2 regions of the Paraburkholderia sp. BR10141 genome follow, and region 2 is predicted to be linked to the other one. Evidence: riboswitches for the same ligand, from Rfam matches in the RefSeq annotation. Region 2 holds a riboswitch; the other holds the start of a gene.
The links. A riboswitch is a leader RNA that binds a small molecule or an ion and turns the genes downstream of it on or off. The one in region 2 is predicted to bind ZMP and ZTP.

Region 1 (15,115 bases), on a different contig from region 2:
CGCTGCTCTTCATCGGCGGTGCGTTTGCCGCGACGCATGAGATGAATCTCGGCGTGCTGATCGTGCTGCTGCTCGTGGCTGCGGTCCTCGGCAATACGGTGAACTTTCTGATTGGGCGCGCCATCGGGCCGAAGGTGTTCAATACGCACATTCCTGTGCTCGAACGCTTCCTCGACCGCGCCGCGCTGCAGAAAACCCACGAATTCTACGAACGCCACGGCGGCAAGACCATCGTGCTCGCGCGCTTCATTCCTGTCGTGCGGACGTTCGCGCCGTTCGTGGCGGGCGTCTCGCAAATGCCTATGCGACGCTTTCAGTTTTTCACGGTCACGGGCGCGCTGTCCTGGGTGTTGCTGCTCGTGCTGCTCGGCTACTTCTTCGGCAACATTCCGTTCATTCGCCAGTACCTGAACGTGATCGTGCTCGTCGGCATCGGCGCGGCGATCGTGCCGATCCTGATCGGCGGCGTGTGGAAGATGCTGCGCAAGGACTCGCGCGGCGGCGCGGTGCGCAAGCCCAACGGCGGTTGAGCGTCCGGCGCCTTCGGGCCGCAACGCAAGGAAAAACGGCATTGCCTGCGAAGGCGATGCCGTTTTGTTTTGGCGCTCGCGTCGAACGCGGCGCGCTAGGTGCCCACGCGACGAATGATCGAGGGCGTTTCGGGCGTCGGGTAGCCCGCGTCCTTGAAGGTCTCGACAATCGTGCGGTTGGTGTCGAAATACACCTGCCAGTAGGAGTCGTTGCTGGTGTAGGGACGTACAGCCAGCAGCGGGCCTTCGGGCGTGAACGAGAGAATCTCGACGTTGGGCGGCGGCTCCTGCGAAACGTTCGGAATTTTGGCGATGGCCGTGCGCAGACGGCTGGCGGCATCGACGGGATCGACGCCGTTGGCGATCTTCGCGGTCAGCTCTACGCGGCGCACGGGCGTCGCGCTGTAGTTCGAGATGGTGTCCGAGAAGATCTTGTTGTTGCCGACGATGTTGACCACGTTGTCCGGCGAGATGATGGTCGTGCCGAAGATGCCGAGTTCCTTCACGGTGCCCGTCACGCCCCCGGCCGTCACGAAGTCGCCCACCTTGAACGGGCGCAGCACCTGCATGAACACGCCCGCCGCGAAATGCGCGAGCAGCCCGCCCCACGCCGTACCGATGGCGAGGCCGAGACCGGCGAGGAGCGCCGCGAACGAGGTGGTCTGCACGCCGAACACCTGCAGGATCGCGAGGACCAGCAGCAGGTTCAACACGGCGGCGAGGATCGAACTGAGGTAATGCGCGAGCGTGGGATCGACGCGCTCGTTGCGCGCGAGCACCTTGCGCAGCACACCGGCGACGAGGTTGATGGCCCAGCGTCCGATGATCCACAGGACGATCGCCGCCACGACCTTGGTCCCGAAGTCGATGCCCCGGGTCATGATGAATACGCGGATGGTTTCGAGATCCAAAATGCCCTCGCTTGTGTCGTTGGTTGAGCCTGGAAGACGTGCAACTGACAGCGGCGGGAGCATGACGGGCGCGGTGGTGCGCGCCGTCTGTCCCTTGGCGCATTTATAGGCGAAGCGGCGAAAGCGTGCATCCAGCGTGCCCGCCCGTCCCAGGGTTGACCCTGCGCACGGGGCGCGCGGCGCTCGTTCGATTGATACGGCGTGCATGGCCGTTCGGCTGTATCGTTGCGCGATCGACCCCGACACGAACCGACACTAAAACAGGAGGCCCGCCATGAACCTGCCGAACACCGATCTCCATCTCATCACCGTGAAGCTCGACGAGTTGCGTCCCACGCAGATCACAGTGGGCTTTCGGGAGGTGAACGCCAAGCGCGCGCACTGGCAGACGCTCGACAAGAAGGGGCGCGCGGCGGCCATCGACTCGCACTGGTTTCCCGCCGTGCTGGGGCCGAAGTCGCGCTACTACGTGGTCGATCATCACCACCTTGGCCGCGCGTGGCTCGAAGAGTCGGTGCAGAGCGTGCGGGTCACGGTGCTCAAGGATCTCTCATGGCTCGAGCCCACCATTTTCTGGCGCATGATGGAGCACGACCAGTGGGTGCATCCGTTCGATGCCGCGGGCGAGCGCTGCGAATTCGACCAGTTGCCGAAGCAGCTTCTCGGCCTTGCCGACGATCCGTATCGCAGCCTCGCGGGCGAGTTGCGCACGGCGGGCGGCTACGCGAAGGACACGACGCCGTTCAGCGAATTCCTGTGGGCCGACTATCTGCGCCGTAAGGTATCCGAAACGCGCCTGCGCAAGGACTTCGACGCTGCGCTCGCCGAGGCGCTATCGCACGCGCACGATGCCGACGCGCGTTATTTGCCGGGCTGGTCGGGCGTGGTGCCACCCGCGGCGGCGGCGCCAGCGCCAGCGGCTGCGCCGGCCAAGGCGGCCAAGGCGGCCAAGGTCAAGAAGGGCTGAAGCGGGCGGCGCACCCTACCTCGCCAGGGGCAGACTCAGGCGTGCGCGGGCTTGCGTTCGTACAACCCGCACGCGCTTCGCTCCCGCGCCAGTTCAGCGTTCAGCGCGCGTCGGGCAACGGCGCCTGCGGCGGCGTGCCTTGCGTGAGGTAGTGGCAGAGCCACTCGCTGGCGGGGCCGCGCGCCGCGTCGGTGCGATGGATCAGCGAGATGTTGTAGTTCACCGAGCGCCGGTCCGCGAGCGCGACGCGCACGAGCCGACCGGCTTCGAGATCGGCTTCCACGAGGTGCTTCGGCATCGACCCCCAGCCGAGGCCCGCGAGCAGCAGCCGGTGCTTGGCGCCCAAGTCGCCGAGTTTCCACGCGCGATTGCTGTACACGCCGAAATTCTGGCCTTCGGTAAGGCGGCTGCGGTCGGTGAGCACCAGCTGCGTATGCTCGCGCGCATCCGAAATGCGCACGGGGTGCTCCGCCTTGGCGAGCGGATGGCAGGGGGCGGCCACGAGCACGAGTTCCACGGTGCCGATGGACTGGGCTTCGATCACGTGCGGCCAGTTGTGGTTCGGCCCGCTGATCCCCACCGCGCAGTCGCCGTCGAGCACGAGCTTGAGCACGCCGCCAAGTGCTTCCATGGTGAGATTCAGCGCGACGGTGGGAAACGTGAACGCGAACGCCTGCAGGGCCTCGACGAGCCGCTGCGACGGAAACATCACGTCCACGGCCAGCGAAACCTCGCCCTCGAGCCCCCTCTGCAGGCCGGCCGCCTTGGCGTTAAGCTGACCCATGAGCAGATCGAGGCGGCGCGCGTCGGCGAGGATCGCGCGGCCCGCGGCCGTGAGTTCCGGCTTGCGCTTGCCGCGCTCGAACAGCGCGACGCCCAGCAGCGCCTCGAGATTGGCGATCGTATAGCTGACCACCGACTGCGCGCGGTCGAGCTGGCGCGCCGCCGCCGAGAAGCTGCCGGTTTCGGCGACGGCGATCAGCGCGCGGAGCTGCTCGAGGCTAGGGGAGCGGTCCGAGGTGCGGTCCACGAGGTACGGTCCTTTTCGATCTATCGAAAAAATGGATGATAACCATCCATTTTAGACGATTGTTTGAATAGGTTTGGCCGGGTAAAGTGCACACCTCGAATAATGGAGTCGTATGCCGATGAACCCCACCGTCAAGCCCGCCGGCCGCTATAACGGCGTTGCCATGCTGCTGCACTGGCTGATCGCCGCGCTGATCGTCTGGGGCTTTGCGCTCGGCTGGGTTATGACCGACATTCCGGGCATCACGCCCACGAAGCTGCGCTACTTCTCGTGGCACAAGTGGATTGGCGTGACCGTGCTCGCGCTCGTGCTGGTGCGCATTCTCTGGCGCGTGACGCACACCGCGCCCGCGCTGCCTGGCTCTATGCATGGCTGGGAACGGCTCGCCGCGCACCTGGGCCATACCGCGCTTTACGTGCTGATGGTCGCGATTCCGGTCACGGGATATCTCTACAGCTCGGCGGCCGGCATCCAGGTCGTGTACCTCGGCATCTGGCCGATGCCCGTGCTGATCGGCCCCGACACCGCGCTCAAGGGCGTGCTGCGCGTCGTGCATATCTCGCTGAACTACACCTTGCTCACCGTGGTCGTGCTGCACGTGCTCGCCGTCATCAAGCACCAGTTGATCGACCGCCAGAACATCCTCTCTCGCATGCTGCCGTTCGGCACGCCGCGCGAATGACTTCGCGGCGCGCATGCGCCATCTCCATTTCCCGATACCTTCCACCTTGGACCGACTGCCCATGATCCAGCGTCTTGCCCATACTGCTTCCGTCGTCGCGCTCGGCGCGGCGCTCGCCGCCGGCGCGGCACTTGCCACGACCTTCGCCACGAACGCCAACGCCGCGGCCGAAGCCGCGAAGAACTCCGTGAGCGCCGTGTTCAAGCAAATGAATGTGCCGGTCGAAGGGCGCTTCAACCACTTCACCGCCGACGTGCGCTTCGATCCGGCGAACGTCGCGGCATCGAGCGCGAAGCTCGACGTCGAGGTGGCGAGCTTCGACCTCGGCGCGCCGGAATACAACACGGAAGTCGCCGGCGACGAATGGTTCGACGCTTCGCATTTCCCGCACGCGACCTTCGTCTCCACGCAGATCAAGCCCGCCGCGAACGGCGCGTTCACGGTGACCGGCAAGCTGACCATCAAGGGCAAGACGACCGACGTCGTCGTGCCGGTGCAGTACCGCAAGGACGGCGCCACCCAGGTGTTCGACGGCACACTGCCGATCAAGCGTCTCGCTTACGGCATCGGCTCGGGCGAGTGGAAGGACACCTCGATCGTCGCCGACGACGTGCAGATCAAGTTTCACATCGTGTCCGCCGCGCACTGACGCGCGGACGGCACCGCTTTTTCATCCCGTTTCTCCCGCACCAGGAATCGATTCATGAAGACCACGATTTTCGCCGCGGCCGTTGCCGCCTCGCTCGCAGCCTTCGTCGCCACGCCGGCGCTCGCAGCCGCCACGACCTATAACCTCGACCCGATGCACACCTATCCGAGCTTCGAAGCCGATCACTTCGGCGGCGTCTCGGTGTGGCGCGGCAAGTTCACGAAGAGCTCGGGCACGGTCACGCTCGATCGCGAGGCGAAGACGGGCACGGTGGACGTGACGATCGACGCATCGTCGATCGATACCGGCAACGCGAAGCTCGACAAGCACGTGAGCTCGGCCGAATTCCTCGACACCGCGAAGTTCCCGACGGCCACCTACAAGGGCACGTCGATCCGCTTCGAAGGCGACAAGCCCGTGGAAGTGATCGGCACGTTCACGCTGCATGGCGTGACCAAGCCGCTGAACCTGAAGATCGACTCGTTCAAGTGCTTCCAGAACCCGATGCTCAAGCGTGAAGTGTGCGGCGCGGACGCATCGGCACAATTCGACCGCGCGGACTACGGCGTGAACTGGGGCCAGTCGTATGGCTTCAAGACGGCGACGACGCTGCAGATCCAGGTCGAAGGCGTCAAGGCGGACTGAGTTTGCGCGCGGCATGGGCCGCGCGTCGCTCGATGCGAAAAAGCCCGTGCGCTGTCAGGCGCGCGGGCTTTTTTGTTGCGGGAAGCGATAAGGATGACGAAGTGTCGTCAGTGGATCGGCGACGTTGCGTGCGTGCCGCGCGGCGACAGCGCGACGTCGACGACGTGCGAATGCCAGATCCCGCAGGTGGCCTTCACGGGCACCCAGGCGTACTTGCCGCGGACCTTGGCGAAGGCGCGCAGATGGATCAGTGTGTCGATGGACGGGGCAGGCGCAAGTGCGTCGCTCGCGACGGGCGTGGGCGTGGCATTCGCGGGCGCGGGCTGCTCGATTTTCGCCGAGAGCGCGCGCCGATCGGGCACGAGCAGAGAATCGTAACGCTGCGCCTTATGCACCCACTGGTCGAGCGCGGCAACGCAATTGACGACGGCGTCCGGCACGCGCATGCGGCGCAGGTATGCGTAGTCTTCGGGTTGCGGTTGAATTTGCGCCTGAACGCGCAGACTGAGCCAGAAAAGCGCGAGCAGGGCGCAGGCAAGGGTCGTGAACTTCATGATGACGTGGCCTGTGCAGCGGGGATGGGACGGCGGGGGAGGGAGGGAGTATACATGCTGGACGCATGCTCGCGCGCCGAGTCACTCAAGACGCTTGAGCCGGCGCCGTACGCTGCAAAGCAAAAAGCCCAGTCCGGAGACTGGGCTTTTTGTTTGATGCTTTGGTAGGCCGTACGGGATTCGAACCTGTGACCAACGGATTAAAAGTCCGCTGCTCTACCAGCTGAGCTAACGACCCAAAAGAGAAGCGGGATTATAGCGGCGTCTGGTCAACGCGTCAACTTTTGCCGTCATAAAACCGATGGAAGCGCCCGGAGCACGCCGTGCCCCGGGCCTTCCCTGTATGCGAGAGGCGCATTTCGCGGCATTGGCATTAGCCAGCGCCACGTCACGCCAAAACCATCCAGCAGCGCTTATTTGAGCTGTGAAAGCTTGCTCTGCGCCGTCTGGGCGACATCCGAGTTGCCGTATTGCGAAACGACCTGCTCGAGCGTGCGTTTGGCCGCAGCCTTTTGCCCCTGCTCGATCTGATTGTTTGCAATGGCCAGCAGTGCCTCGGGGGCACGCGGGTGTTGCGGGTATTTGTTGACGACGTTCTGCCACGTCGCGGTCGACCCCTTGTAGTCCTTCAGCGCATACAGCGCGTTGCCGAGCCAGTACTGGGCGGTCGGCTGGTAAGGACTCTGCGGGAACTTCGCGATGAAGCTACGGAACGATGCCGCCGCGTTCTTGAAGTCGCCGTTGCGGAACTGCTGCGAAGCGGCGTTGAACGCGTCCATCTCACCCGGCTGAACCGTGCCTTGCATGCCGTCCACGGTCTCCTGCTGCGGCTCGAACTTCTTGAGTCGCGTGTCGAGATCCGTGTAGTAGTCCTTCTGTTGCTTCTGCAGGGTCGCCAACTGGTTCGCCATATCCTCGTTCTGTCCGCGCAACGTCGCGACCTGCTGGTTGAGCTGGTCGAGGTGGTTGGACTGGTCGAGGATCGTGCGTTGAGCGGCGGACAGCTGGCTGGACAGGCTGTCCGTTTTCGCGCGCAGGTCGAGAATCGCCTGGCGCGCCTGATCGTCATCGAAGATACCCGCGTGGGCCGGCAGCGCCGCAAAGGCGACGCCAGCCACGCAAGCGGCTGCGGCTACGCGCAGCGGGGAGAAACGGTGCGACATACGCCCCTTCATCCAATGCTCAATTACTGTTGATACACGAGGTCAGCACGGCGGTTCTGCGCCCACGATGCTTCGTCGTGGCCCGTTGCGACCGGCTTTTCCTTACCGAGGCTGACGGCTTCCATTTGCGAATCGGGCACGCCCATCAGCGAGAGGGCGCGACGGACCGCTTCAGCACGCTTTTGACCCAGCGCCAGGTTGTATTCGCTCGTGCCGCGCTCGTCGGTGTTGCCCTGGATCAGGACGTGACGTTCCGGGTGCGTCTTGAGGTACTGTGCGTGAGCTTGCAGCAGCGACTGGTAGTCGTCCTTGACGGCGTAGCTGTCGAAATCGAAGTACACGCTGCGCTTGGCGAGCGGGCTGTTCGGATTGTTCAGCTCATCGACGTTCACCTGGGCGACCGCGTTCGGGTTCGGCTGGGTGTTCATCGCACCGGCGTTCGGGTTCGTTTCCTTGACACCCGACTTACACGCTGCCAGTGCACCGATCATCAAGACGGCCAAGGCCAGGCGTACTTTCTTCGACATCATTATTTCTCTCCTGAAGTGTTATTGCATAAAAGGACCCCAGGACGGCTCGCGTACGCTGCCGCCCTGAACGGACAGGATTTGCCGCGTACGACCGTCGGTCGATACAGCAGCCAGCACGCCACGGCCGTTCACCTGTGTGGCGTAAAGAATGTACTGACCGTTCGCCGCGAAGCTGGGCGACTCGTCATGTGTCGTGTCAGTGAGCGCCGTGGCGACACCGGACTGCAGATCTTGAATGTACAGCTTAAATCCGCCGCCCGTGCGTGAGATGTACGCCAGTTGCTTGCCGTCCGGGCTGGCCTTCGGGCTCGTATTGTAGTTGCCGGTAAACGTCACACGCTGTGCCGCTGCGGCGCTTTCGCCCTGGGCCGGCATCTTGTAAATCTGAGGCTGGCCGCCGCGGTCGCTCGTGAAATAAATCCAGCGTCCGTCAGGAGAGTAGTTGGGTTCGGTGTCGATCGTCGTGCCTTGCGTGAGGCGGTGCAGGCCGGAGCCGTCGGCATTGACGGCGAAGATCTGCGTGTTGCCCGTGCGCGACAATGCTACTGCGAGCGTGCGGCCGTCGGGAGACCAGGCCGGCGCCGAATTGTTGCCCTTCTGGTCCGAAATGATCACGCGGCGACCCGTCGGCAGGTCGTGCACGTAGACGATCGGCTTCTTCTTTTCGAAAGATACGTAAGCGACCTTGGTGCCGTCGGGCGACCAGGCCGGCGAGATGATCGGCTCGGGGCTCGACAGCGCGATATGCGCGTCTTGTCCATCGGAGTCCGAAACCTGCAGCTGGAAGCGGCCGCCCGTCTTGATCACGTATGAAAGACGCGTGGCGAACACGCCGCGATCGCCGAGCAGCTTCTGATAGATGTAGTCCGCAACCTTGTGCGCGCTCATGCGCAGGCCGCTTGCCGGGCTCGTGAGCACAAGGCCGCCGAGGCTTTCGCCCTTCACGGTGTCGTAGAGCTTGAAGCGCACTTCGTACTGGCCGTTGGCGAGCTTGTTCACGCTGCCCGCAACGAACGCGTTGGCGCCCTTGGCCTTCCAGCTGCCGAGGTCGACGGAGTCGTTTTCCGAGATCGGTGCGCTGCCGGCATCGATATTCGTAAATTTCCCGCTGCGTTGCAGGTCGGCGCGCACGATGGCCGCGACCTGCTCGGGCGAATTCGCTTCACCGGCAAAGTTAGCCGTGGCGATGGGGAACTGGGTGGAGCCCACGCCGGTGACGAGGACGTTGAGTTGTGCGTTCGCCGCGCCGCCCGCCGTGATCAGGCAGGACGCGACGAGGGTTCGCAGGCCAAGCTTCGTCATCAATGTCATGCTGTGATATTTCCTGAAAAAAGCAATTTTGTCATAACGCGCAACAGCAGACTGACCCGAAAACGTTCGAATCGTTCCTTATTAGCCACTGTTGCGCGGCGGCTTTCCTCAACCTTTCTGCGCCTTGCGCTCGCCATCAACCAGCCGGGCGCAAGGTGATCTTGAAGCTCGAAGGCGCCTTGCCGTCGGTATCGACCGGCATCGGATCCGAGCGCTGAACTGCCCGCAACGCGGCGTCGTCCCACGACGCGTTGCCGCTGCTGCGCGAGATCGTCGCCGAAAGCAGCGTGCCGGTCGGCGAGCAACGCACCGCGATCTCTGTTTCGAGACCCGACGTTTCGCCCGCCCACACGATGTTCGGACGCACGCGGCGGCGCACCTTGTCGGCGTAGCCCGGCGACGTCGCGTTGCCGCCCGAGCCGCTGCCCGTGCCGCTCTTCGCGAGACCGTTGCCGCTCGTGCCTTCGCCGCCACCCATCGAGCCTTGCATCTGCGCGATGCGAGCGCGGCGTTCCGCGTCGAGCTTCTTCGCCTGGGCGTCGGCTTGCGCCTTCGCCTTGGCCGCCTTCTCGGCGTCGGCCTTCTTCTGCGCGTCGAGCTTCGCCTGCTTCTGCTGCTCTTCTTCCTGCTGCTGCTTCTTGAGCGCGTCCTGCTGCTGCAGCTGCTTTTGCTTCTCCGCCGCGGCTTGCTGCTGTTCCTGCTGCTGCTTGAGCTTTTCGGCCTTCTGCTGCGCGGCCTGCTGAGCCGCGAGCTGCTGCTGACGCTTCGCTTCGGCTTCCTGCTGGGCTTTCAGACGCTGCTGCTGCTCGGCCAGTTGCGCCTCGCGCTGCGCTTCCTGCTGCTTACGCTTTTGCTGTTGCAGCGCAATGTCGGCTTCCTCGGTTTGAGGCGGCGGCGGGGCAGGGGCGACCGGCGCGGGCGGCGGCAGCGGCTTCGGTGTCGACAGGTCCGGCACCTCGGTCCACAGTTCCGCCTCTTCACCCGCCGGCGTGCTGTTCTGCCAGCGGATGCCGTGATAGAGGAACAGGCCGAGCAGCACGTGCATGAGCACCGCGAGGGCGATAGCACGTCCTGTGCCACGCTCTCGCGGAGGCTGCAGCGGATACGAATCGTTCTTGCGGATCATTGCGATTTGACGAGCAGTCCGACACGTTTGACGCCATGCGACTTCAGGTCGGACATCACGTTCATCACCGTCTCGTATTTGACGGACTTGTCGGCGGCGATCACGACGGGCTGGTCGGGATGGCTCTGCTCGCGATCGGCGACGAAGCCGTTGAGATCGGCGCGCGTCATGGTCTGTTGCTGCGTGGCGCCGGAGTCATCCTTATAGCGTACGCTCAGATTGCCGTCGGGGCGAATATTGACCACGACGGGCGGCACCTGCTGCTGCTGCGACGCGCCGCCGACGGTCGGCAGGTTGACAATGGACGGCGCCACGAGCGGCGCGGTCACCATGAAGATCACGAGCAACACCAGCATCACGTCGATGTACGGCACGACGTTGATGTCGGCCATCGCACGGCGCGAGCGGCTGCCTCGCATGCTCGAACGGACTGAGCCTCCCATCTTCGACTCCTTGCTTCGTGAAGATTAGTGGGCCTGACGCTGCAGGATATTCGAAAACTCTTCGATGAAGGTTTCGAAGCGGATCGCCAGACGGTCGATGTCGTGTGCGTAGCTGTTATACGCGACCACCGCCGGAATGGCGGCGAACAGACCGATCGCGGTCGCCGTCAGCGCTTCGGCGATGCCGGGCGCGACGTTCGCGAGCGTTGCCTGCTGCACGTTCGCGAGACCGCGGAACGCGTTCATGATCCCCCAGACCGTGCCGAAAAGACCGATGTACGGACTCACCGAGCCGACCGAAGCGAGGAACGAGAGGTTCGCCTCGAGCGCATCCATTTCGCGCTGGAAGGCGGCGCGCATCGCGCGGCGGGCGCCGTCGAGCACGAGGCTCGGATCGTTCAGGCGCTTCTCTTTCGCCTTCAGGAATTCGCGCATGCCCGACTCGAAGATACGCTCGAGCGCGCCGATCGTGTGACGGTTGTTGGCTGCGCTCTGGTAGAGCGCCTGCAGGTCGCCGCCTGACCAGAAGTCGCGCTCGAAGCGCTCTGTCTGGGACCGCGCCCGGCGAATCGCAAACCACTTGCGGAAGATGAAAGTCCAGGAAATCAGCGACATGAGCAGAAGAAGCCCCATCACCGCCTGTGCCAGTATGCTCGCATTAAGAACGAGAGAAATGATCGACAGATCTTGTGTAGTGTTCATATAGGTTCGTTGTGACGTCCCGAAAGGGGCGAGCGGCTGCAAGACAACGCAAGGCTTCCCGTAGGCGGTTGGGAAGCTCTCGTGCCGTCGCGGCCGAACCCTGCTTGGTCCTGCATTGACCGGCGCGAGTTCACTGGCGTCGTATCAACGGTAATTACTGCACTGCCGTTGACACGGCGTACAGGTCTTTCTGGGGTCCACGTTGCAAGGCTTCATGAACGGGGGCCGGAATGGGTGCGGGCCGCATGGCCGTGCTGTCGACGCAGGCGACGCGAATGGTGCCCGTGGCGAGCAGCGTGTTTTCGCGCCACGCTTCCTGCATGAAGTCGACCGAGGCGCGGCCCAGCTTCTCGACGCGGCTGACGGTGGTGACGACGTCGTCGAGGCGCGCCGGCGAACGGTAGTCGAGCGCGGTGCTGCGCACGACGAAGAGCACGCCCGTTTCCTCGGCGAGCCGACGCTGATCGACGCCGCACGCGCGCAGCCATTCGGTGCGCGCGCGTTCGAAGAACTTCAGGTAATTCGCGTAAAACACGATGCCACCGGCGTCGGTGTCCTCGTAGTAGACGCGCACCGGCCACGTAAAGCCGCGCCCGGCCGGTGACGACGCCGCGTCCGGCTTGCTGGTGGAATTTTCCATGCCGCGCATTCTACCGGAACGCGAGGCCCCCACGTCTTTCGCACGACTGACGTAAGTATTAAATTTGTAAGGTATTTTTAGCCGCGGTGGATACTGGTACCGGCGAATGTCTGGGCAACGGGCATCAGTTCGATCGTGTTGATGTTGACGTGCGCGGGGCGCGTGGCGATCCAGTAGATCGAATCGGCGATGTCCTCGGCCGTGAGCGGCTGCACGTCCTTGTAGACGCTGGCTGCCCGGGTGTCGTCGCCGCGAAAGCGCACGTTCGAGAACTCGGTGCCGCCGCACAGGCCCGGCTCGATGTCGGTCACGCGCAGTGCCGTGCCCGCGAGGTCAGCGCGCAGGTTCAGGCTGAACTGACGCACGAACGCCTTGGTCGCGCCATAGACGTTGCCCCCCGCATACGGCCAGCGGCCCGCCACCGAACCGATATTGAAAATGTGGCCGCGGTTGCGCTCGACCATGCCGGGCAAGAACGCGTGAGTGACCTGCACGAGACCGGTGCAGTTGGTGTCGATCATGGTTTCCCACTCGTCGAGGTCGGCCTTTTGTGCCGGCTCCACGCCCAGCGCGAGGCCGGCGTTGTTGACCAGCACGTCGACGCCGGCGAACCCGGGCGGCAGCGCGCCGGGCGCGGCTTCGACCGCCGCGCGGTCGCGCACGTCGAGCTCGATGGGCAGGAGGGCGTCGCCGAGTTCGGCGGCGAGGGCGTCGAGGCGGTCCTTGCGGCGAGCCGTGGCGACGACGCGATGTCCGCCCTTCACGAAGGCGCGAGCGATGGCGGCGCCGAATCCTGCGGACGCGCCGGTGACGAAAACGATCATGGTGGCTCTCTGGTCGGTAGAAGGCGGGAAAAGGGGAGAGCCTACTTGCAATGCCGCATTGCGGCAAGAAAGGGACAGTACGCGCGCGGATCGCATGGCCGGCGCCGCCGCACGGCGCGTCGCAGCCCGCGGGACGCCCGAGCGCACTGGGGGCGGGCGGTTGCCTATTCCCTGCCGTTCCAATAAACTAACGCGCTCAATCCCTGCGTGACTGGCGATAGGGTTCCGAAATGGCGGCATTGGCGGTAGCCATGCGCTCGTTATTGGGGACTCAAGGTGGAACGACCCACCGTGAAGCGCAGGGTGCCGTTTTGCCGTTCGCCTGGGCAGCCTGATTTCGCGCGCTTTCGTTTGCGCTGCGGGGGCTGTCCTGCCTCGCGTGTGCGGCACCTCCTTCCGCCACGTCAAGGCTGGCCTCTTCGCCAGCAGCGCCGCGTACCCGCTACGCGTTCCGCGCGAGACCCGGTCAACCTGAACACACTTAACGGAATCCGTATGTTTGACAGAGCCGAAAGCACCATCGCCAACGTCGATCCCGAACTCTTCAAGGCGATCGAACTCGAGAACCGCCGCCAGGAAGAGCACATCGAGCTCATCGCGTCGGAAAACTACACCTCGCCCGCGGTCATGGCCGCGCAGGGTTCGCAGCTCACCAACAAGTACGCCGAAGGCTACCCCGGTAAGCGCTATTACGGCGGCTGCGAAAACGTGGATATCGTCGAGCAGCTCGCGATCGACCGCGTGAAGCAGCTGTTCGGCGCCGAAGCCGCGAACGTTCAGCCGAACTCGGGCTCGCAGGCCAACCAGGGCGTGTTCTTCGCCGTGCTCAAGCCGGGCGACACCATCATGGGCATGAGCCTCGCCGAAGGTGGTCACCTCACGCACGGCATGGCGCTGAACATGAGCGGCAAGTGGTTCAACGTCGTGAGCTACGGCCTCGACGCCAAGGAAGACATCGACTACGACGCGCTCGAAAAGCGCGCGCACGAAACCAGGCCGAAGCTGATCATCGCCGGTGCGTCGGCTTTCGCACTGCGTATCGACTTCGAGCGCATCGCCAAGGTTGCCAAGGCGGTTGGCGCGTACTTCATGGTCGACATGGCGCACTACGCCGGTCTGATCGCCGCGGGCGTCTACCCGAACCCGGTGCCGCACGCCGACTTCGTCACCACGACCACGCACAAGAGCCTGCGCGGCCCGCGCGGCGGTGTGATCCTGATGAAGGCGGAGTTCGAGAAGCAGATCAACTCGGCCATCTTCCCGGGCATTCAGGGCGGTCCGCTCATGCACGTCATTGCCGGCAAGGCCGTGGCGTTCAAGGAAGCGCTCTCGCCGGAATTCAAGACCTACCAGCAGCAAGTGGTCGACAACGCCCGCGTGCTGGCGGAGACGCTGGTCAAGCGCGGTCTGCGCATCGTTTCCGGCCGCACGGAAAGCCACGTGATGCTGGTGGACCTGCGCGCGAAGAACATCACCGGCAAGGCGGCGGAAGCCGTGCTGGGCACCGCGCACATCACGGTCAACAAGAACGCGATCCCGAACGACCCGGAAAAGCCGTTCGTGACGAGCGGTATCCGTCTCGGTTCGCCGGCCATGACGACGCGCGGCTTTGGCGTGAAGGAAGCCGAGCAGGTCGGCAACCTGATCGCCGACGTGCTCGACAATCCGGAAGACGCCGCGACGATCGAGCGCGTGAAGGCGCAGGTCGCCGAGCTGACGAAGCGTTTCCCGGTTTACCGCTAAGCCACGCGATAACCCATGCGCTGCCCCTTCTGCCGGCACGAAGACACGCAGGTCGTCGACTCGCGCGTGTCCGAAGACGGCGCCGCGATCCGGCGCCGCCGCCGCTGCCCGGCCTGCGACAAGCGTTTCACGACGTACGAGCGGGTCGAGCTGGCGATGCCTTCGATCGTCAAGAAGGATGGCAGCCGCACGGAATTCGACCGCCGCAAGATCATGGCGAGCATGCAACTGGCGCTGCGCAAGCGCCCGGTTGCGGCCGATGCGATCGACGCGGCGGTTGCCCGTATCGAGGACCAACTGCTCGGCAGCGGCGAGCGCGAAGTGCGCAGCGAGCGCCTTGGCGAGCTCGTCATGGGCGAATTGCGCGAACTCGACAAGGTCGCGTTCGTACGGTTTGCTTCGGTGTACCGACGCTTCGAGGACGTCTCCGAATTCGAAGACGTGATCGAGGAATTCCGCCGCGCGGGCGCCAACAACCCCGCGAAAAAGCGCTGAGCGCATTCCCATTTTTCTTCCCTCCTGCCAGGCCGCTGTCGTAACGCTTGCATTCTCGCGAGCCGACGTTGCGCGCACCAGCTAGCCGTTCGGCTAATTGTTTCGTTTCGTTTTCGTCCGTAGATTGATGGCAATCCGCTCGAACTAAGGATTGCTCATGAAGTCCGGAG
Region 2 (15,115 bases):
GAGAGGCGGATGCTTCGAATCACCATTGAGTTGTTTCCCGGGGGACGGGAAAGTGAAAAGCGCGTCCTCGCGACGGCGGATATCGCGCGGATGAGCGACGTGCCGCTCGCGGATTACCGGGTGACCCTGGAAGATGCAGTGCTCGGTGAGGTAGGCGAGTGCGCCGTCATGCGCAGTTATCCCAGATGGGCGGGCAGCGTGTGGGACCTCGTGGCCCGCGGTATTTCCGCCGCGCTGAACCAGGATACCGAAGCATTGCCAACTCGGCCGGCGAAACCGCAGGTGACGGTTCATACGAACGACGCAGGCCTTCGCTACGTGCGTCTGGATGAGATTCCCGAGCCGACCCGAACCTTCTTCGACCGGAAGCTCGCCGGTTCGGGCATTCCCGATCACGGCTGCGCTCATGCGCATGACTGGTTCGACTTTCGGTGGCCATCGCTGAGGCGAGAGGACACGTCGCACGATACTTACTGCCCGTGGAAGTGCGGGGCGGGCTGATGGGGCGGCCTCCACGAAATTTTCAGGCAGAGCTGGGCATGAATGAGCCAGGCAGTGAGGATTGCCGGTAGCAGCCTCAGGTCATTCGTCGGCCATCCACACTCGCTCGACCACGAATGGCAGTTGTCACTGCGGTCGAATGGGTACTATCGACCCGTTCCGGCCCTTCGGCAAGTTTCTGCGGATGTCCGTGCCTCGCTCCAGAGCGGCCGCTTGGGCCCACTCTTGCCCCCTGGACTCAAATGGAGGCCGCCAATCCACAGTCGGCTGTGCTCACGGCCTTCGACGCCCGCAGGTGTTATGTGAAAAGCTGCGAGTTGCCTGTCACCTGCTATCAATGCCCCCTTGATTTAGGAAGATCTTGTGCTCGCGCGTTCTATATTAATAGCGATATGCCTGCGTTATCGCGGCAAGTCCCGCCAACCGGATTTTTGTACTTGTCCCGTCCATTAGGAGCGCGCAATGGACCCAGTGACGACAGCTATCGTTGCAGCCCTGTCCGCTAATGCCAGCGACGCATTCCATGAGGTGGCAAAGAAAGTCATTACGGACTGCTACGACGGCCTCAAGGCGTTACTGAAGGAGAAATTCGGAACTGACAGCGACGTCGTGGTGGCTGTCGACGAGCTGGAGAGCAAACCTGATTCCGCTGGACGCCAGCAAGTGGTGTCGGAGGAACTGAATGCGGCTGGGGCGCCCACGGACGCAGAGATACTTGGTGCCGCGGCCGAACTCCTCGAGAAGATCAAGAGCCAGCCGGGCGGCATGCATCATGTCCAGATAGCCGAAGGTAGCAATATCGCGCAGGCCAGTGACGGTGGTACTGCCACCGTCAACGTGACTGGATGGAAGCGCACGGACGCGAACAAGAAAGATGGCTGAACCTCAATCCGTGCAGGAGGCAACCGGTTACGGTATTGCTCAGGCCGCCGCCGGTGGAACAGCGAACGTCGTCATTGGGTGGACGCCGGAGGCCCTGCAGCAGCTCGGTTTGATGGTAATCGAGCAGCGAAGGGATGCAGAGCGCGAGAAGGCGCTCAGGGATCTGGGTGATCAACTGAACGTCAGCACGGAGGCCGTTGTCGGGTTCTTCCGTATCCTTGATGTAAATGAGGTTTCCCCCGAAAAACTCGCGGTTACGCTCGCTGAGATCGCTCTGCGGCACCGGGAGATGCTTAAACGGCTTGACAGCCTGGATCCTGGGGATCCAGTCATCAAGTCGCTCGTAGACGAAGCCCGCAGCGTGATTGACCGGGCCGATTCGGAGACCGCCTATGGCAGGGCGGACCAACTGCTCGGAGACGCGGAAGCAATGGATCTGCACGCGATCCAGCGTGCTGAAGCGCTGGTCGAGGAGGCTCAGGCTGCAGTCAACAGGCGACGTCTCAATGCGGCACGCACCCGCATGGAGCGCGGCGAGCTGAGTATGACGCGCCTGGACTACCTGCACGCGGCGCAACACTTTAAGGCTGCCGCAGACCAGCTACCAAAAGGCGAGGACGGGTTGCGAGCGAGCTATCTCGATCGATACGCTGAAGCACTGTCTCGCCATGGGGGCGAGAAAGGCGATAACGGAACGCTGTCGCAGGCGATCGGTGTATATCGCCAAGCGTTGGGCCTCCGTCCGCGCCAGCACGTCCCGCTGGATTGGGCGAAGGCGCAGAACAATCTTGGCAACGCGCTTTGTCGGCTGGGTGAGCGCGAGAGCGGCACAGCGCGACTCGAAGAAGCGGTGGCAGCGTACCGCGCGGCGCTGGCCGAAATGACGCGCGAACGCGTCCCTCTGGGCTGGGCGACGACGCAAAGCAATCTCGGCAATGCACTCATGAGGCTGGGGGAGCGCGAAAGCGGCACTGTCCGCTTGGAACAAGCGGTCGTGGCATACTCCGCGGCGCTGACCGAACTCACCCGCGAGCGTGTCCCGCTGGATTGGGCGATGACGCAAAACAGCCTCGGGCATACGCTCTGGAGGCTGGGTGAGCGCGAGAGCGGCACAGCCCGACTGGAAGAAGCGGTGGACGTGCTCCGCGCTGCTCTGGCCGAATACACGCGCGAACGCGTCCCTTTGGCGTGGGCAATGACGCAAAGCAACCTCGGTAACGCGCTCTGGAGGCTGGGTGAGCGCGAGAGCGGCACGGCGCGGCTGGAAGAATCGGTGGCGGCGCACCGAGCGGCGCTAACCGAACGAACGCGCGAGCGTGTTCCGCTGGAATGGGCGATGACGCAAAGCAACCTCGGCAATGCGCTACTGAGGCTGGGCGAGCGCGAGCGCGGCACAGCCCGGCTGGAAGAAGCGGTGACGGTGTACCGAGCGGCGTTGGCCGAACGAACGCCCGAGCGCGTCCCACTGGATTGGGCGATGACGCAGAACAACCTCGGAAGTGCACTTGTGAAGTTGGGTGAGCGCGAGAGTGGCACAGCCCGGCTGGAAGAAGCGGTGGACGTGCTCCGCGCCGCGCTGGTTGAACACACGCGCGAACGCGTCCCGTTGGCGTGGGCGATGACGCAAAGCAACCTTGGCAACGCGCTCTGGAAGCTGGGGGAGCGTGAGACCGGCACGGCGCGGTTGGAAGATGCGGTGGTGGCGCACCGAATGGCGCTTGCCGAAACCACACGCGAGCGTGTCCCGCTGGAATGGGCGAGGACGCAAAGTAACCTCGGCAATGTGCTTCTGCGGTTGGGTGAGCGCGAGAGCGGCACGGCGCGGCTGGAAGAAGCAGTGGCGGCGTACAGCGCGGCGCTTGCAGAAATCTCGCGTGAGCGCGTCCCGCTGGATTGGGCGATGACACAAAGCAGCCTCGGAAGTGCGCTCTTAAGCTTGGGTGAGCGCGAGAGCGGAACCACCCGGCTTGACGAAGCATTGAAGGCCATAGAATCGGCGCATAGCGAATATCGCCTCGCTGACGTCACTATGTTCGACGCCTTCTTTGACGATGTACATAGTCGGGTTGTGCGGCTCATCGACGAACGCAGGCGAATGACAAAATAATCGTATGCTGTCGCTCCGGCGCGACATTTATGTGCATTCACGGATGATGTGCATTAGCCACAAAACCATCAACGGATTAGCGGGCTCACAGCGCGCTCAGCCGGGGCCAGTACGAAGACCTGCAATCAATTCATTACGCGCAACCGGCATCACTACGGAACCGACGCGCAGCGCTACAGCCAAGACTCAACTTATATCCGATGTCGACGGTGCGCCGACTGCGGTCGTTCGAGCCACAACTTGCAGAAGACTGCTATGGAAATCGATAAGACGTTCGGGTGACTCATTTGGCTCACTCTCATGAAGGAGCGTGGCGACTAGGCCAACATTTGCGAGCTGATGTTCGGAAAAGAAGAGTTTTGCATATATCTGGCCATTCTTTGTCAAAAATCCATCGAAGAGACACCGACAACCTTTATTGGTGCCGGACGTCGGTAGGGGTGGCAAGGCTGCCAATACGCGCGCTAGCCGTTAAAATCCCGAAATCGATGCCGATGAATCAAGTGATGCCCAAATGCCGATTCTGCATTGCACCGGCGATCCAAGGGCAAGGAAACAACCAAGCAAGGATAACGAGAACAACAGGATGAAAAGACGGGTTACATTCGCGCTGGCGTTTTTTGTGCTGGCCCCACTCACCGCTTGCTCGTCGATGCAGTCGACCGTAGCGAACAGTGACGGAGTGCGGCTTCGTGATTTCGGGCCTTACGTGATCCAGGTTCGAACGCCGTCGGCGACTCTGTCATCTGTTGTCTACGAGTTTGCAGTCCAACAGTTCAGCAAATCTCTTGATATTGCTGAGCGAGAGCCTGGCAGGGGTGTCATCGAGGTGACGTTCTCGAGCGATGGCGATAGCGCCTTTGTCGGATCTTCGACCACGACCTCGACCGGCCAGTCGTACAGCTCAGGCTGGTATACCGGAAACACATACTACGGTTCTGCCTCGGTCACAGGTACAGCAAACACCTTGAGCAGTGGCGGTGTGTTCACATGGCAAAACAGCACGCTTCTGGTTGTCGTGCGCGACAAGAGCGGTCGACGGCTCTATACGGCAGACTACGATTACAAGGGCGGATGGGAATTGTCAGGGTGGGTCGTCAATACACCCGAGGAAGCTGCACGCTTATGCGTCGAGCGCGTTCGCAAGCAAATGCTCAAGGATGGCGTCATGTAGTACCGCTCCGTGAAAATAAAACCGACCTATGAAGCCTATTGGCAAGACGGTAGCCGCCGCTCGGCAGCTAGATACAGCGATCGATCTGTATTTCGGCCATTCAGACAATGCGGGTGACGACGAGGAACGGTCGCCCGGTACGCGTTGCGTGGGCGCACCGATCCGCAAACTTTCCGGACGTGTTTTCGCGTCGATCAGCGTGAGCGGCCCGACGCGTCGCGTCACCAAGAAAAAGGTCCACTCTCTGGGCGACACGGTTATGCACTATGCGGTCGGCATCTCCGCACGGCTGGGTTACCGCCCTGCCCAGGAGGAAGTCGCAAACTAAGCAGGGAAAGTGGCGCGGGTTCCTCGACCCGCGCACGACAGCACACCACATAACGGGCCCTCATTGCATCGGGCCTGATCAAATCAGAACGGCAGCTGGCCGCCCTTTCTGGCCGTTACTATCTTCCACCTTCTCGCTCCAGCGCTTTACCGCAAGTGGTTCTCGATGCATCCCGCATACGCCACCTGCACCGCACTTTCGGCGGGAAGCCAAGTTTGTCATGATGCGTAGTGCTCCCTGACGGACGACATCTTGTCAGACCGGCCGCATCTGAATGGTGAGCGAAGTTCAGTTCCTTTGGTCATTGGCACATGCGACATCATGTGCGGACGAAAAAGCGGAGTTGATATGCCAAACACGCAATGGGGTGCCCCCATCACTTTTGGCTGGGAACTCGAAGGAACCAGGACCAATGTCCTGAAGTGGTATGAGCCAGGTGATAGCGTTCTCAACACGATCCAGCTAAGGCGCGATCAGTGGCGCGCGCTCACGTTCGAAGAGCAGTCTCGGATAGTTGCCTCACTAACAGCGAGTCCTGGATGGGGAACTGATCCACTCCGATGGAGCAACTTCGTTCGGCGCGTGGATGCGCCTGCCTATATTCAACAAAACCTGAAAGAGGAGGCGGACCCGCGAACGTGGGAAGTCAATGCGACCCCCACCGGAAACATCACGGTAGACCAGCTTTTTTCGACACAACTTGATGTGGCTCGCAATCTGCTGGCTGACATTGATCAACGTGCTCAGGTGGTTGGTTTTCACATTCACGTGGTGTTTGATAAGCCGGCCGGCTCACGCGAAGCTGTACTTGGGTGGAACGGATATATTGCGTCCCTGTTCACGCTAATGAACGACTACGCTGCGATGAAGGATGCTGCCAATCGAAATGAGAATTTCACCAATCGATTGGTTGGCAACTCCCCCAATAAGCCGAATGACGTCGCAGGCATGCTTGATTTTAATGTGCGGCTTGACAAGGAGCTCACCCCGGGACAAATGGGTGGACCTCAAAAATATAACTTCGTGGGCCTTCGAGATCTCTATGGAAATAATAGACTCGGGTTCGAGATACGAGAAGGCTGGACGAAGGACTGGGGTCGCTTTAAGTTGTTTGTGAACCGGTTGGTCGCATATCTTGGAGCGCTGACCACCGCTGACGTGCACGTGAAAGCAGGCAGACCACAAAACGCCTCGAGATTTACCCTATCAGATCACCTTTTGTTTTACGACTTGCCACTCGATGCGCCGCCGGACTTGATGGAGAGACTGCGCAAGGAGGCTGCTGATGTACTCAGAGTCCCTAGAAATCAGGCGGTCACGGATCCAGTGACGCTATACAGTCGCTGGTCGCGCGCATTTATACCTTGGGAGCGTCATCCAGCATTCAAGACAGACCCGGCGCAGCAGGCAATAATACAGCAGGAGCGCGAACGGATGCGCAAAGCCATAACGAAATACTTTAAGCAGCTGGATGTCCAGAATCAGCGACTCGTTTCTGGCGGATTTAATCCTCAAATAAATATCGATAGTATCAATGGGTTTATTTTGACTTTTTTTGAGACCACGAGGATCCACAAATACCTATAGAACGTGATGGGCTCTGAGTGACCGGGCTGGGCGATGACCGAACCTTCGCACTGAGGCGTTGCGTTGTCGCCCCCTAAGTCGGCGCTGGCAGCGGCCGCCGAGCAACGCAGGGGCTGATTACTGAAACAAGACAAGTGCACGAGAAATACGGGGGCTTTCTTTCGTGCGCAGTTCGAAAGCGCGGTTACACGGCGCCGACCTCGACGACAGGCGCGCCTACTGCTGGACTCATCAGGCTGTTAGCCCCCTTTCAATCCGGAATACAGGGGGTACTCCGTACCATTCCGGAGCAGGCCTTTCGCGGACAAATCTGGAAAACGTCTGGGTTGCAGTGCTTGCACGAAAAGATCACATAGCGCGAGATGAACATGCAGGTCGTGCAGCTTTCCACCCACGCGCCATCCCGCTGCTCGCGGGCAATGGTTGAAGCGCCACAGTTCGGACAAGCGTCGAAAAAGCTAGCCATAGCTCACCTCAGCAACGACGTGAACGGCGCGAGCGCAATGAAGTAAAAGACTGCCGCCAAGGCACAAACCGTTGCGCGATCCACCCTGGTACCGTGTCGAAAAGTAAAGGAAGCGCCTGCGGCAAAGATGAAAGTAAAAGCGATCAACAAGATGGCGACAACGGCGATCAGCACCATCCGGAGCAATGGAAGCGGGAAAAGCGGTCGAAATGCGTAAACCACGTACACATATGACGCTGCCATTCCGAGTTGTGCGATACCGACGGACAGGACAATCGGCTGAAGGAGTAGTGGAAGCGCAGTGACGACCGCCAGCGTCATTGCAATGTAAAAATACGTCGTATCGACGGAGCCCGCTGGGAGGACCTTCTGTGAGTATTTGAGAATTGCTGCTATTACCCCACCGCCGACGACCGCCGTACCGGAAAGGCCGGCGCGCTTTAACCAAGTCGCTGCCACTTTGGGGTTCGCAGGGTAAAGCGACAAGTGCATGCCAAACTCCTGGCGGCAAATAGATCCCCGTACTGGCGTCATGGCCGTTTAGAATCTCGCGTTCCTCGTGAAGTTATAGGCCAATTACGTTGCGCACAGTTTCACACTCGTGAGATCTGTGCGGTAGCGCACACAGCGTCGCGGACGTTCCCGGGGATTGTCGGCTGCATGGCCACTATCAGGCACTCGGGCCGTCAAATCCGCCAATGAGACCCACCAGCCGTTAGCGCGTTTCGCCGGCAACGGCCGTATGCAATACGTAACCGCCATTCGACTGACTACATGCAGCAATCGCGGCTGTGCGGGCCATCATCGCGAAACGCTAATCCAACGCCGCGACCTTGCGGGGTTGGCGCGCTTTGGACACCCTAAAAGGAACATACTAGCTCTGCGAAATGTGTCATGGAACGTGGATAAGATCACTACTGACCGATGTGACCGCCCGAAATCGACCCCTAGCAGTCACTGGCGACAGTCCGGTTTGGGGTAGCCTGCTGAAACACGGCAGTAATGCTCCAATCATTCCACCATGCCCCTCCGCACAATAGCGGAGCGGGCTTGCGTACCGAGGGCGGCCGCTACGCCGTCGTCATGCGATCTACATCTACGCATATCTTGAACTCGACGGTTGCGGCTTCGCCTAGATTCGTCCTATAAGCATCTCATGCCTGAGTTTGCGGCAAACCCCGTCAATTCCCGGAAATAGGGTAGCGGCGGTTATGCCCATGTAAGAGAGGTCGCTGAGTGCTTTCTCGGCTTCCGAGATTGGGATATCAACCGCTAGCAGTAGGTCGTTATTCGGTGTCACTACACGGGCGGTCAAATAGTGTTCAATATCTTTGACTGTTGATAACGTAAATAGTCCCTGCTGTGCGAGTAAACGTGGGTTGTCGCGCGCCGACACCTTCAAAAACGCAATGCCCGGTTCGAGTTCTGTCAATCCTATAATGGGAGGCGCGTACTTTGTGGCGAAGTTCTCAGTTAGCGCATAGACACGAACGTGCGTGGCGTCTGATGTTTGTCGACGCTCAAGCGCATCCGAAAAGGCGAAATAAGCGGCGATGTATGGTGACTGCGTCCAATCGAGAAGCGGCGTAGGGAACCCGTGATGCTGCGCAATCGCAATTAGCCGAGCAAAATCACTGGGGTCGCCGCGCTGTAGTACAAGACCGAAAGCCTCTAAATGCTGATGAAGTTCTGTGACCGTGCGAGCGTTGTAGTACCAAAGATCACTTCTGCCCGTTCGGTGATACGACGTTTCAAGCTGCCAGCGACGGTCGGCGTGGCCTCGAAATGCGGCGGCGCGCTTGTCGCTCTCCCGGATAGTCGCAGCCCAAGTCTTGTAATCGCTCCATGTGTGACATGAGGGCACGTCGCCGAGCCCATGAGGCGTTAGGACTCGCCCGAATCCGGCTCGCCCTTTAACACCATTGCTGGCCCACCACTCGCCAATAAAAGTACGGGTTTCTTCGTCAAAGCGTCCGCATAAGCCAAAACTTAACGGCTGATAGTCTTGTATTGGGAATGACACAAGAAACGGGATTCCTATGTCGTTGCGATGGTACATGGCCTCAGCTTGGGCGACGAACTCGGGATCGATAGACTCGAATTTCACGACCATGCCAAACGGGGTGCCCCCGTTCATCGGGCGTCCCACAAGCATCAGCCCACGATCCGGCCGGTTTCTATCGACGTTCAACACAAAGTGTGCTTCCTGCGGCGGCACCATTCCGTGCGGGCTATGTAAAACGCCAAAGAACTGACCAAAGAACGGCATGTGCTATCCCCGAAGATGAACACTCAGAAGTGTACCGTCCCTCAACGTTCTATCCATCCATACGATACGGTTCGGGGAAAGGCGTACGAGTTGCTCGGCGCGCTCGATTCGCCGCGCGACGGCTGAAGCTGAGCCCTGAAGTTGTAAGAAATCCCTCGTTCGCGAGTGGCTGCTTTGGGGCGACAAGTTTTCAACGGTTACGGGCCGTTGCTGGCCCGACAACTGCCCGATGCAATGAGCCGTAGCCGACCCCCAGGCGGTTGCCCGAGCTTCCCCGAGCGGACCTTCAGGCGCTTCCTGCCGCGTGCTCGGCTGCGGTTACCGTCTGTGAGATGAGCGTTGAGATCGTCATCGGGCCGACGCCCCCCGGAACGGGAGTCACCGCAGCACATCGACCAAGCAGGCCGCCGGCGTCAATGTCCCCCATGCCGCCGACGTGGTATCCCGCATCGATGACGATAGCCCCGTCACTGAGCCACTCTCCCCGAATGAATCCGGGCTTTCCTACCGCGCCAACGATGAGTTCTGCGCGCCGAACCTCCGCTTCAAGACTGACGGTCTTCGAGTGGCACAACGTCACCGTCGCGTTGGCATTGGACAACATCAGGGCCATCGGCTTTCCGAGGATCGGGCTGCGCCCCACGATAACGGCGCGCCTGCCTGACACATCAATCCGGTAGTGTGAAAGCAGACGCATGATTCCGGCTGGCGTGGCAGACCCGAAAGCGGGCTCGCCGAGCGCCATCAACCCGAAGCCGTGGCTGGTCACGCCATCGACGTCTTTCGCAACAGCGATCCGGTCGAAGCAGGCGCGTTCGTCGACATGACCCGGCACCGGATGCTGGAGCAGGATGCCGTGCACCTCCGGATCAGTGTTCAGCTGGTCGATTTCTGAGAGGACGTCGTCGGTTGTCGCGGAGGAGGGCAGCGTGATCGCTCGCGAGGCCATGCCGACCCGGCGGCATGCATTGCCCTTCATGCGCACATAGGTCGCCGACGAAGGGTCATCGCCCACGAGGATCGTTGCCAGTACCGGTGGCTGGCCGCCGTTCCTCCTCTTGAGCGCAGCGACGCGATCCGACAGTTCGCATTCGTGGAGCGCGGCCAGTTTCCTGCCGTCAAGCAAGGTCGTCATGCGACCTCCCGCTGCGGAAATCCAGTCACCGCCTGTCCGGAAACAGGCGCATGCAGGGCAACGCATCCGAAGGTCGGGAAAGCCGGTGAGCGTGGTTCACACGGCGGAGAAGGCAGGCATAAAACGGCGATGCAGGCATTGATCATGGGAGGTCTCCAGAACGGACGATCAGATGCCCAGGCGAACGGCGGCGCTACGTCTACGCTCCCCGATGGTGCTCCATCCGTTTTCGCCAGTCACGCAGACGCCGTATCTTACCGCACCCCCGGGATCGCCGCCGGTTCAGTCCGGCACAACGGGCGCCGCGACTGGAGAGCCGAGGGGCGTGGCCACCGGTCGTACGCGTCCTGCGTCGCCGCGGTTTACCGGTCAGGGTCGGTGCGCGGGGTGTGCAGCATGGCCGTGATAAGCGGCGTTATCGCGGCCAGCACGGACAGGTGGCTGGACGACTACGCAATCGATGCGCCGCAACCCCCGGCCCTGGTGGCCGGGCGAGGATGACGTTGCTGCGCAGTCAGCCGTTCGCCACTGTCGGCTGCAGTCGCGCTGCGACACGCGGTACGTGCGCACGACAGTGCGAAATCTGCGAAAAGGCTTTCCCCCGTGTGTGGGGGATCTTGCCGTCTCGCTGCAATTCGTCACCCGGGAGCGCGGTTTCGGCGGGCGGGGTCGGCGGCTCACATGGCTGTATGCCGCTAGCGCGGGTCCGGAAAAGCGAGGGTGTGTGTCGGTTCTTACAAAACGGCACGCATTGGACAATCGCCGTCCCGCGTGTCGGGATAGATATCTGTACGCGCCTGCCCGCCGCTATCCGGCTAGTCGCCGGGGCTAACGCACGGATCGACATTCGGCTCCTATCCTCCGGCGCCGTTGCCGGGAAGTCTCAGGCCTTCGCAATGCCGGGCGTGTGCCGAGTCGGCACCGTAAGGGTTACCTCAGAGACGCCGATCGCGCGCATGCATTGATACATGAATGCGAGTTGAAATGTGCCGCGACGAACCTTCTGAGCAATCGACGTCTCAGTTTCTTGGATGCCCTGCGCGACCATCAAATTGGCCAATTGGGCGTACGTAATGTTGCGGTGCATCAAAATCGTCTTGAGCGCTTGCCTCGCCGTCTCCGTATCGTCAAACGTCGCGATTGCTGCAGCCCCGCTCATCGCACCTTGCACCTTGTGCTTGGATTGCATACTATCTCTCTGAATGCAGTGATATATCTATACAAAGAAAGGGTTAACTCTAATTACAACAATATGTCGCCATATGTGACATTTTCGTGCCGATAGTAATCTGCTTAAAGCAGCAAGTAATCGGAAACTGTTGAAGATTCAACAATGCATTTTACGGCGCTAGCGGGGGATGCGGTAGCGCATCGCCGCGAGGCGACTGCGTTCGCACCTGCGATGCTGATCGAGCCCCCAAGGCCGTCCGGAATTCTGGCACACAGTTGCACTTGTTCGGTCAACCCAAGTCGACGGGGCGACCCAGCCAATCTCTGGGCGTCACTCATTTATTTCGTAATGCTTATGATTGTGCTGCAGCCAACCACTGCTACCCGGGAGGTGTGATGAAGTCGGGCTTGCGAACAGAATCGGAACGACAACGCCAGCTGTTCCAAAAGGAGCACCGGGGACGCGGAGACGGACGTGACTATGTACCTGGCCGCGCCCTTAGGGAGATGGCCCGGGGAGGGCGCCTGCATCGATTTGCCTGCACGCGGTGTGGTCGGCGTCAAATCGTGCTGCCATCGGACGTAGTTCTGGCTGTGTTTCTTGAAGAGGAGTGGGATTCGGAGACATGTGAGATCAAGGAGTACTGTCCCCACCTGGAGGTTGAGAAGACCCTGCAAATCGCGAAGTCGTTAGGTGTAAGGCATCCTGCGTTACGGGACGGAAGTCCAGCCCTGCTAATTACTACCCTGCTTGTCTGCAAGCAGACGAATAATCAGTTTGGATGGACTGCGATTGATATCTCATCATCGCGTTCTGGGCAACGCGATGTTCTTTCGGCAAGCCGCCAGATCAAGGCGGAGTTCTGGCGGCAGGCAGGCGTATCGTATCGGATCGTATATTCCGATGGACTCAATAGTCACCGGGCGAAGCACTTCTGGGATTTATTCAATGTAAGAGAAAGAGTTCTGGTTCGCGGGTTGACGAACGATGAGCGGGAAGCGCAGGACGCAGTTCTCAGGCGCTTCAAGGTGCGCAAGGACGCAACACTCTTGGATGTCTGTCGTGAAGCAGCATACGCACGTGGCATACCGCGTGCCGACTGTGTGGCGGCCATGAGACGCTTGATCGCGCTGCGCATGATCGAATGTTCGCTCGACGTTCCCGTTCTGCTCGCGCAGCCGCGCAGTGGTTCACGTATCTGCGTTGAAAGCAGCAGGCCCGACAACGAGATGCGCTCCAGCAGGGCGACAGAGAAAACACCTGACACCCTGAGTAAATGGAAAGAGATGTTCTGTCGAAAGAAGGAAGGTGAGATGCGCGAATGATGGAGGAAACCATGTGAATTTATTTGGAATGCGAAATATGGCTAGGAAAGTACAAGAAATGCCAGCTGTAAGAGAACTATTCAGGGATGAGTCGAGCAGGAAGATATTTAGAGTCGTGTACGTCGAGCGGGGAAAGGCGTCTGATTGGGATGAGACGGTGGTCGTTCTATGCAACATATTTGGAACCCACCTCGATATTCAGTTTCTCTATCTTCGCCAGTTTTTTGCGCGCCGTATGCCCGAGTACGGGGGGGAAGGGCGTTTAGCCTACGTCAAGCCGGTGGATGATCCCTACGGAATACTTCGAAAAATCCATTGGGATACACCAGCCAACGAAGATAAAAGCATTGAAAATTGGAAGCGTATCGAACCATTGGTGAATGACAGAACGAAATTTTATCGGACTCTTTCAAGTGGAGCAGACCGGAAGAATATTCTTCAGGACCTTGCAGATGACGCTGGTGTGAGTCTGCAGCGAATTCGAAGGTTGCACCGTCTATATATGCAGCGAGGGATGAACAAAAACGCGGTGGCAGCCGAGCTATGGCGTTGTGGGAGGCGGCATCAGCCGCCTAGGTACGAGGAAGGGGAGAACGCCGCGCCGACGATTGCAGCGAGAAAATATGAGAACAGACCCGGGAGAAAACCATCCCGCTCTGGTCAGCATGCAGTCAGAACAGAGGCTCTTGAGCGCCTGTTTGAACAATACATAGATATTTATATCACCAGCAAGTTCGGTCCGTGGGAGGTCGACGTCAGTGATGAGTTGATGGCCGAGATTCGACGTTTCAATAGTGAAGCGATTTTTCCCTCTACGAAGCGACGACGAAAAAAGAAGACAGCGAAATCTCGGAAGAAGCGATGGCCAAGACCGTCTGACAAACAGGCTGGAAAGAGAAGGCGGTCAGTGTGGCAAGACCTGGTCGATCACCTGAATTGGGTCTGCCGATGTGTTCGGATGGTACGTGATACCAATGGTCAGGTGATTGAACTTGAGCTGGCGCCCTTTGGCATCGTAAGTCATCGCCAACTGACTTACTACTACAAAACACGTGTTCCGATTGAAGTGAGAAACATTCGGAGCGTAGGGCCAAAAAAATACTCCGCTCAACATCGACCAATACGCGGCCATGGCTTGCAACACTCGCTTGGGCCAGGCATGCAGTACATGATCGACGCGACGATCGCCGACATTTACCTCGTGCTTGCCTATGACAGGACTGTAGTGGTTGGACGTCCGACTGTCTATCTCGCGATGGATCTTTGGAGTCGAATGATCGTGGGGTTTCATGTTAGCTTCGACCCACCGTCGTTCGATAGCGTCGCCTTGATGCTTGAGAATATTGCCACACCGAAAGTTGAGCTATGTGCGAGATACGGAATACAAATCGCTCGAGATATCTGGCCGTGTGAGTATCTACCTTCGTCAGATTTTGTAGCGGACCGAGGTGGTGATTTTATGAAATGCGCTGCATGGATGGAGGTTAACCAGGCGCTATCTGTAGCCATCAGTAATGCCAAGGCGTGGGACCCTACACTTCGTGCCTTTATGGAAAGACGATTCGGGATCATCCCAGCTATGTTTCAAAGGGCAAGTTTCGGTGTTGTTGAGGCTGACAGCGCAACACGGGGAGCTCCAAAATATCCGTGGGACGCAAGACTGACGATTACGGAGTTTGTGAAGAGACTGATTCGCGCGATCTTAAGGTACAACCAGACGCCAATCGGGCGACGCAGCGCCATGCCAGAGCTGGTAGCTGAAGGACTCGCTAATACACCGCTGAACCTATGGAACTGGGGGATCGACAACGTGACTGGATCGTTGAGAAGGCACTCGATTGATGAAATTCGCTGTGCCACCTGGCCGACAGAAATGGCTAAACCGACTCGATCTGGACTTGAATGGCGCGGTATGTACTACACCTCGCCATTCGTTGAGTCTAATCTCATACATTGCGGGGCGAGGAGCGCAAGGAGGGAGGTGCCGATCCGGTTCAACCCGAATGATCCAGCGCAGATTCTCTTGCCAGGTGAGCATGGCCTGGAATATGGACAGCTGGCCGACACCAACGTGAAAAAGCCGTCGGGATGGACGTTGATGGAATGGGAAATCTTTAACGATCAGCATCGGCGAATAGATCGGGAGAAACATGTCGCGCTTGAGTCGCAG

Region 1: it holds a riboswitch for ZMP and ZTP, as region 2 does, so the genes downstream of both, glyA (serine hydroxymethyltransferase) here and ACOJB8_RS27220 (tetrahydrofolate dehydrogenase/cyclohydrolase catalytic domain-containing protein) in region 2, are expected to answer to the same signal.

What each region holds. Positions count from the first base shown of each region.
Region 1 covers NZ_JBMIQH010000007.1:119,875-134,989, forward strand. The annotation lists gene ACOJB8_RS12325 (DedA family protein) at 1-530, shown strand, start outside; gene ACOJB8_RS12330 (mechanosensitive ion channel family protein) at 626-1,441, opposite strand; partial or broken gene ACOJB8_RS12335 (ParB-like protein) at 1,716-2,330, shown strand; gene ACOJB8_RS12340 (LysR family transcriptional regulator) at 2,509-3,438, opposite strand; gene ACOJB8_RS12345 (cytochrome b) at 3,557-4,120, shown strand; gene ACOJB8_RS12350 (YceI family protein) at 4,182-4,769, shown strand; gene ACOJB8_RS12355 (YceI family protein) at 4,824-5,414, shown strand; gene ACOJB8_RS12360 (BspC domain-containing protein) at 5,522-5,968, opposite strand; tRNA gene ACOJB8_RS12365 (tRNA-Lys) at 6,131-6,206, opposite strand; gene ybgF (tol-pal system protein YbgF) at 6,382-7,131, opposite strand; gene pal (peptidoglycan-associated lipoprotein Pal) at 7,155-7,661, opposite strand; gene tolB (Tol-Pal system beta propeller repeat protein TolB) at 7,680-8,972, opposite strand; gene tolA (cell envelope integrity protein TolA) at 9,109-10,098, opposite strand; gene tolR (protein TolR) at 10,095-10,541, opposite strand; gene tolQ (protein TolQ) at 10,566-11,243, opposite strand; gene ybgC (tol-pal system-associated acyl-CoA thioesterase) at 11,398-11,892, opposite strand; gene ydfG (bifunctional NADP-dependent 3-hydroxy acid dehydrogenase/3-hydroxypropionate dehydrogenase YdfG) at 11,961-12,707, opposite strand; ZMP/ZTP riboswitch at 12,905-13,042, shown strand; gene glyA (serine hydroxymethyltransferase) at 13,203-14,450, shown strand; gene nrdR (transcriptional regulator NrdR) at 14,466-14,945, shown strand; gene ACOJB8_RS12420 (GspH/FimT family pseudopilin) at 15,103-15,115, shown strand, end outside.
Region 2 covers NZ_JBMIQH010000022.1:110,002-125,116, forward strand. The annotation lists gene ACOJB8_RS27180 (hypothetical protein) at 10-501, shown strand; gene ACOJB8_RS27185 (hypothetical protein) at 964-1,383, shown strand; gene ACOJB8_RS27190 (tetratricopeptide repeat protein) at 1,376-3,490, shown strand; gene ACOJB8_RS27195 (hypothetical protein) at 4,005-4,664, shown strand; gene ACOJB8_RS27200 (IclR family transcriptional regulator domain-containing protein) at 4,693-4,992, shown strand; gene ACOJB8_RS27205 (hypothetical protein) at 5,341-6,579, shown strand; gene ACOJB8_RS27210 (hypothetical protein) at 7,049-7,537, opposite strand; gene ACOJB8_RS27215 (FRG domain-containing protein) at 8,178-9,314, opposite strand; gene ACOJB8_RS27220 (tetrahydrofolate dehydrogenase/cyclohydrolase catalytic domain-containing protein) at 9,601-10,449, opposite strand; ZMP/ZTP riboswitch at 10,617-10,699, opposite strand; gene ACOJB8_RS27225 (DUF6471 domain-containing protein) at 11,333-11,638, opposite strand; gene ACOJB8_RS27230 (PDDEXK family nuclease) at 12,187-12,945, shown strand; gene ACOJB8_RS27235 (hypothetical protein) at 12,983-15,115, shown strand, end outside.